Regions from separate parts of the Streptomyces sp. LMG1-1-1.1 genome, predicted to be linked through region 1. Evidence: riboswitches for the same ligand, from Rfam matches in the RefSeq annotation. Region 1 holds a riboswitch; the other holds the start of a gene.
The links. Region 1 has a riboswitch for ZMP and ZTP ahead of glyA (serine hydroxymethyltransferase). Riboswitches for the same ligand answer to the same signal wherever they lie in the genome.

Region 1 (3,394 bases):
TGGTGACGGGCTCGGCCGCGCGGGGCCGGGCGGTGATCGGCCTGTGCTGGCGTGACGGGGAGCGGACCGTCCGGCTCGACGAGTTCCCGGCCCGCCTGGACATCGGCTTCGCCAAGCAGGTGCGGACGCCGCCCCAGTGGGTGGACCTCCCGGACGGCGGGCAGGGCTACTGGTTCGCCGCCCCCCACCTGCTCACCTTCCCGATGACGGACGGCGCCGGCGCGGCCTGGACCCATGAGGTCCGCACGGCGGGCCCCACGCTCCTCTGGACGAGGAACGGGGGCGCCCTCACCTTCCGCCTGGAAGGCATACCGGACCTGGAACGGGCCCGCCGCACCGCCGAGTCGACGGGCTGACGGGCGGACGGGCCGGGGGTCAGGCGCCGGGCCGTGAGTCAGGGCGCCGGGGCGGGGGTCAGGCTCCGGGCGCCGCGGGTCAGGGCGCCGGGCCGCGGGTCAGGGCGCCGGGCCGGGGGTCAGGCGCTCCGGGCCGTGAGTCAGGGCGCCGGGCCGTGGGGGGCGGTCCGGGGCGTGGGGTGGTCAGGTCGGGAGGCCGGGGGCCGGGTAGGCGGTCATGAGGTCGGAGACCTCGGCGCGGAGGGCGAGGAGGGCGTCCTCGTCGCCGGTGCCGGCGGCGGTGACACCGCGGTCGATCCACTCGGCGACCTGGGCCATGTGCTCCGTGCGGAGGCCGCGGGAGGTGAGGGAGGGGGTGCCGATGCGGATGCCGGACGGGTCGAAGGGCTTCCGGGTGTCGTAGGGGACGGTGTTGTAGTTGACGACGATGCCCGCCCGGTCGAGGGCCTTCGCGGCGATCTTGCCGGGGACCTGCTTGGGGGTCAGGTCCATCAGGATCAGGTGGTTGTCGGTGCCGCCGGAGACCAGGTCGAAGCCGCGCGCGAGGAGCGCCTCGGCGAGGGCCCTGGCGTTGGCGACGACGGCGTGGGCGTAGTCGCGGAAGGAGGGCTGGGACGCCTCGCGCAGGGCGACGGCGATGGCCGCGGTGGTCTGGTTGTGGGGGCCGCCCTGGAGGCCGGGGAAGACGGCCTTGTCGAGCGCCTTGGCGTACTCCTCGCGGGACATGAGCATGGCGCCGCGCGGGCCGCGGAGGGTCTTGTGGGTGGTCGTGGAGATGACGTCCACGTGCCCGACCGGGGACGGGTGGGCGCCGCCGGCGATGAGGCCGGCGATGTGGGCGACGTCGGCGACGAGCACGGCGCCGGCTTCGCGGGCGATCTCGCCGAAGGCGGCGAAGTCGATGGTGCGGGGCAGCGCGGTGCCGCCGCAGAAGATGACCTTCGGACGCTCCTTGAGGGCCAGTTCGCGGACCTCGTCGAAGTCGACGAGGCCGGTGTCGTGGCGTACGCCGTACTGGACGCCGCGGAACCAGCTGCCGGTGGCGGAGACGCCCCAGCCGTGGGTGAGGTGGCCGCCCATCGGCAGGGCCATGCCCATGACGGTGTCGCCGGGCTGGGCGAAGGCGAGGTAGACGGCGAGGTTGGCCGGGGAGCCGGAGTAGGGCTGGACGTTGGCGTGGTCGACGCCGAAGAGGGCCTTGGCGCGCTCGACGGCGAGGGTCTCGACCTGGTCGATGTTCTGCTGGCCCTCGTAGTAGCGGCGCCCGGGGTAGCCCTCGCTGTACTTGTTCTGGAGGACGGTGCCGGAGGCTTCGAGCACGGCGGCGGAGACGTAGTTCTCGCTGGGGATGAGGCGCAGGGTCTCGCCCTGGAGCTGTTCCTCGGCGCCGACGAGGGCGGCGAGTTCGGGGTCGGCCGCGGCGAGGGCGGGGTGCTGCTGCGGGGTGGTCATGGTGATGTCCTCCGGGCGTTCGGCGGAACGGTCCCGGGGCTGAGGTGCGCACGGGACCTGGGGCCCGTGATGCCCAGGCGAGCGGCACCTCGTGTGGTGGAGCGCGCGCGGCTCCCCCGGGGTCGCTTCCCCGTACGCCAGTCGCCGTGCGTGTTTCCACAGTAGCGGGCGCGCCGTCGTCGAGGTTTCCCCGTCCGGCATCCGAGCGACGATAAGAAAGGGGCCACACGTACCCCCCGAGCCGCAGGACGAACGGAGATCCCGTGTCGAGGACAGAAGACGCGATCGCTTCCGCGGACGCGCACAGCGCGCACAACTACCACCCCCTTCCGGTCGTCGTCGCCTCGGCGGACGGCGCCTGGATGACCGATGTCGAGGGCCGCCGCTATCTCGACATGCTCGCCGGGTACTCGGCGCTCAACTTCGGGCACGGCAACCGGCGTCTGATCGACGCCGCGAAGGCGCAGCTGGAGCGGGTGACGCTGACGTCCCGGGCGTTCCACCACGACCGCTTCGCCGAGTTCTGCGCGCAGCTCGCGGAGCTGTGCGGGAAGGAGGCCGTGCTGCCGATGAACACGGGGGCGGAGGCGGTCGAGACGGCCGTGAAGACCGCCCGGAAGTGGGGCTACGAGGTGAAGGGCGTGCCGGACGGGCACGCGAAGATCGTGGTCGCCGGGAACAACTTCCACGGCCGGACGACGACGATCGTCAGCTTCTCCACGGACCACGAGGCACGGGACCACTTCGGCCCGTACACGCCGGGGTTCGAGATCGTGCCGTACGGGGACCTGACGGCCCTGGAGGCGGCCGTCACGGAGAACACGGTGGCGGTGCTGCTGGAACCGATCCAGGGCGAGGCGGGGGTGCTCGTCCCGCCGGCCGGCTATCTGGCGGGGGTGCGGGAGCTGACGCGCCGGCGGAACGTGCTGTTCATGGCGGACGAGATCCAGTCGGGCCTGGGCCGGACGGGGCGGACGTTCGCGTGCGAGCACGAGGGCGTGGTCCCCGACGTGTACGTCCTGGGGAAGGCGCTGGGCGGCGGGGTGGTGCCGGTGTCGGCGGTGGTCGCCGACCGTGACGTCCTCGGGGTGTTCCGGCCGGGTGAGCACGGCTCGACGTTCGGCGGGAACCCGCTGGCGTGCGCGGTGGCCCTGGAGGTGATCGCGATGCTGCGGACGGGCGAGTACCAGGAGCGGGCGGCGGAGCTGGGCGAGCACCTCCACGCCGAGCTGGGGCTGCTCGTGGGCGGTGGCGCGGTGGAGGCGGTGCGCGGGCGGGGCCTGTGGGCCGGGGTGGACATCGTGCCGTCGCGGGGCACGGGCCGGGAGATCTCGGAGCGGCTGATGGAGCGCGGGGTGCTGGTGAAGGACACGCACGGTTCGACGATCCGGATCGCGCCACCGCTGGTGATCTCGAAGGAGGATCTGGACTGGGGTCTGGAGCAGTTGAGGGCCGTCCTCTCGGAGTGACGGCGTCCGGTCGAGGGCGGTGGGCGGCGCGTGCGCGCGGGGCGCGGACGGGGCAACTCGGACCATTGACACGGGAGTTGGTCTAGGCCAATGATGCGGCCATGCCGAGACTCCGTC
Region 2 (3,394 bases), on a different contig from region 1:
CTCCGTGAAGGGGCGGCCGTCGACCGGGCTGGGGTTGTCGAAGTAGCGGCCGCCTGCCGGGGCGACGTACGCGCCTCCGATCCAGTGGTCGTAGCGGGCCTGGTACGACATGAGGGCGCCCTCGGTACCGGGTGCGGCGTAACGGGTCATGGACATGGCCTCCCTGGGACGCGCCGGCCGTCCCTGGCCGGTGCTCACGGCCGAGTGTGGTGGCCCGTACGTTGCAAGTCCGTTGCACCGGAGGACAGTTCCGCCTCCAGGGAGTCGAGCCGTGCCCGTACGGGGGGAAGCTGCGGTGCCGGTACGGCCGCGCACAACGCCCGCCAGACCACCACGTCGTCCTCGCCCCACGTGCTGTAGGCCCAGTCGGCGAGCAGTCCGGGATCACCCCGGTCGACCAGCGCGGCCCGCAGTCGTCCCGCGAGCCGTTCCCGGAGCCGTACGACTCCGGGCGCGGTCGACGAGGGGAGCAGCGGGCCGGGGTACTCGGCTGCCGCGGCCGCGACCGCCCCGGATGCCAGCCGCCGGTCCAGGGTGGTGAAGTCCGCGTCCACGGTGTCCGCGAGCCGGTACGGGCGGGAACGCAGCACGTCGGGGCCGAGCAGTGCGCGCAGCCGGGACAGTTCGGCCCGGAGCGTGACCGGGGTGACCGACTCGTCCTCGTACAGCAGGGTGAGCAGCCCGTCGCCGCTCACGCCCTCCGGGCGGTGGGCGAGGAGCACCAGGATCTCGCTGTGCCGGCGGCCCAGCCGCACCCGCCGTCCGCCCACGGAGAACACGGCCTCGTCCCGGCCGAGGGCCGACAGCCTGAGGTGTCCGGGCGCGGGGGCGGGCCCGAGCAGGGCCAGCTGGGATTCGGCCGCGCGTGCGACGGCCTGTACGAAGCCGAGGCTGTGCGGGTGCGCCAGGCCGGCCCCGCCCGTGATGTCGACCGCGCCGAGGACCCGCCCGGTGCGCGGGTCGTGCACGGGTGCGGCGGCGCAGGTCCAGGCCCGGACCGAGCGGCGGAAGTGTTCGGCGGCGACGACCTGCACCGGACGGTCGACGGCGAGGGCGGTCCCGGGCGCGTTCGTGCCCGCCGCCGACTCCGACCACCGCGCCCCGGCCACGAAGTTCATGCCGCGTGCCTTGCGGAGGGTGTCCGGATGGCCCTCCACCCACAGCATCCGCCCGGCCGCGTCGCAGAGCGCGAGCAGGTGCTCCCCGTCCGTCGCGTACGCCCCCATCAGCTCCCGGATCACGGGCATCGCCGCCGCGAGCGGATGGCCGTCGCGGTACGCCGCGAGTTCGTCCTCCTCCAGCTCCACGCGCGCCGCCTCGTCGGGGCTCACGCGCGCGCGTACGGAACGCCGCCAGGACGCGGCGACCAGCGGCCGAGCGTCCCCGGCGACCGGACCCGGACCCGCTTCTCCCGCCACCCACGCATCGCTCAACTCGGCCTCCCCGTCGACGTGGTCACGGTCCGTCCCGGCCATCGTGGTGCCCGTTCGGGCCGCCGACAAGCGGCCGGACGGCCTCGCGTACGCACCCTGTCCGGGACCCGCCCCACGGCCCTCACGTAGAGTGGGGCTCGGGCCGTGACTGGCGCTTGAGGTGGATCACCACCGGGGAGCGGCCCGGCGGAGCGCGTCGTGACGGCGCGGGTCCGTCCATGCCGTGCGCCTGGGCGAACCACCCGTCAGAGACGACGCCCAGGAGTCGCCATGTCCACCAGCACCGCCACCCTCATGGACGGTACGGCCCTCGCCCGCCGCACGGTCGAGGAGACCGCCGCCCGCGCCGCCGACATCACCCGCCGCACCGGCGTCACCCCGTGTCTCGCGACCGTCCTCGTCGGCGCGGACCCCGCCTCCGTGACGTACGTGAAGATGAAGCAGAACCGCTGCGCGAAGGCCGGAATCCGCTCCAAGCACGTCGAGCTGCCCGCCGAGACCACGACCGAGGAGCTCGTCGCCGCGATCACCGCGCTGTCCGAGGACCCGGAGGTCCACGGGATCCTCCTCCAGCACCCGGTCGGCCCACACATCGACGAGCGCGCCGCCTTCGAGGCCATCGCCCCGGAGAAGGACGTCGACGGCGTCACGATGGCCTCGTTCGCCGCCATGGGCTTCGGCCTCCCCGGCTTCGTCTCCTGCACGCCCGGCGGCATCATGCGCCTCCTCGACGCGTACGACGTCGAGCTGAGCGGCAAGCGCGCGGTCGTCGTCGGCCGCAGCGCGATCCTCGGCAAGCCGGCCGGTCTGCTCCTCCTCGGCCGCGACGCCACCGTCACCTACTGCCACTCGCGCACCAAGGACCTCTCCTCCGTCGTCCGCGAGGCCGACATCCTCGTGGCGGCCGTCGGCAAGCCGAACTTCATCAAGGGCGAGGACATCAAGCCGGGCGCCGTCGTCATCGACGCCGGCTACAACCCGGGCAACATCGGCGACGTCGACTTCGCCTCCGCCGCCGAACGCGCCTCCTTCATCACCCCGGTACCCGGCGGCGTCGGCCCCATGACCATCGCCGTCCTCCTCGCCCAGACCGTGGAGGGCGCCGAGCGCCAGCTCGGCCTGTAGGAGCCGAGCGGCCCCGGTCACCGCGCAGTGGCGGAAGCCGGGCGCGCCGACCGGGGACGGGGGGCGAGAGACCGGAAACGGGGGCCGGGACGGGGGTCCGGCTCTTCGGGCCCCACCCCGGTCCGCGGTGCGCGCCTAGGCTTCGTCGTCCGTGGCACCCGCCCCACGGGGCGTCTGCGCCGTCGCGAGGGCGACCGCCGGGTCACGGTCCGGCGGCCCCACCGGTGACCAGTGAGCACCCTCCTTGGCGTACGGCCACCAGCGACCGTCGACGCCGAGCCGGAGCTGCGCATCCGCACCCACGGCCGTCCACCGGGCACCCGAGCGCCGCAGAACGGGTCGTTCGTCGTCCTCCCAGGCCTCCGCCAGCCGCGCGCCGGCCCGAACGAGGGCTTCCGCGCCCGGGGTCCACTCCTCCTCCAGTACGGAGAGGGCGGCGGCACCCCCGAGCCGCCACGCGCGCGTGGCCAGGTCCAGTTCCGCCGGCGTCCTGCCGGAACCGGCGGCGAGTCGTGCCCTGATCCACGACACGGGCGAGTCCGCCGCGAGCCGTACGGCGTCCTGAGCGGCCGTCAGCCGAGGTCCCGCCGGATTCTCTCCGGCGGATGCGGGTACGGATGTAGATGTGGGTACGGCCCCGGTGTCAGCCCCGGCACCGGTGCCAGCCCCGGCACCGGCACCGGTGCCAGCCCCGGCACCGGCACCGGCACCGGCACCGGCACCGGCACCGGTCCCGGTCCCGGCCCCGAACCCCGCCGCCGCGGAGGCGGAGGCGGAGGCGGTCCCGAACGCGGCCGAGGCCCCCGGGGACCCGAGGGCGGCGACGAGCATCCGGT

Region 2: linked by a shared signal. The riboswitch ahead of MRBLMG1_RS13245 (bifunctional 5,10-methylenetetrahydrofolate dehydrogenase/5,10-methenyltetrahydrofolate cyclohydrolase) and the one ahead of glyA (serine hydroxymethyltransferase) in region 1 are both predicted to bind ZMP and ZTP.

Annotation. Positions count from the first base shown of each region.
Region 1 is NZ_JBFPNH010000059.1:4,452-7,845, reverse strand. It holds gene MRBLMG1_RS30290 (hypothetical protein) at 1-356, shown strand, start outside; gene glyA (serine hydroxymethyltransferase) at 540-1,808, opposite strand; ZMP/ZTP riboswitch at 1,873-1,963, opposite strand; gene rocD (ornithine--oxo-acid transaminase) at 2,072-3,277, shown strand; gene MRBLMG1_RS30275 (polysaccharide deacetylase family protein) at 3,379-3,394, shown strand, end outside.
Region 2 is NZ_JBFPNH010000022.1:114,849-118,242, reverse strand. It holds gene MRBLMG1_RS13255 (aldehyde dehydrogenase family protein) at 1-150, opposite strand, end outside; gene MRBLMG1_RS13250 (helix-turn-helix domain-containing protein) at 195-1,433, opposite strand; ZMP/ZTP riboswitch at 1,568-1,675, shown strand; gene MRBLMG1_RS13245 (bifunctional 5,10-methylenetetrahydrofolate dehydrogenase/5,10-methenyltetrahydrofolate cyclohydrolase) at 1,704-2,558, shown strand; gene MRBLMG1_RS13240 (SWF or SNF family helicase) at 2,694-3,394, opposite strand, start outside.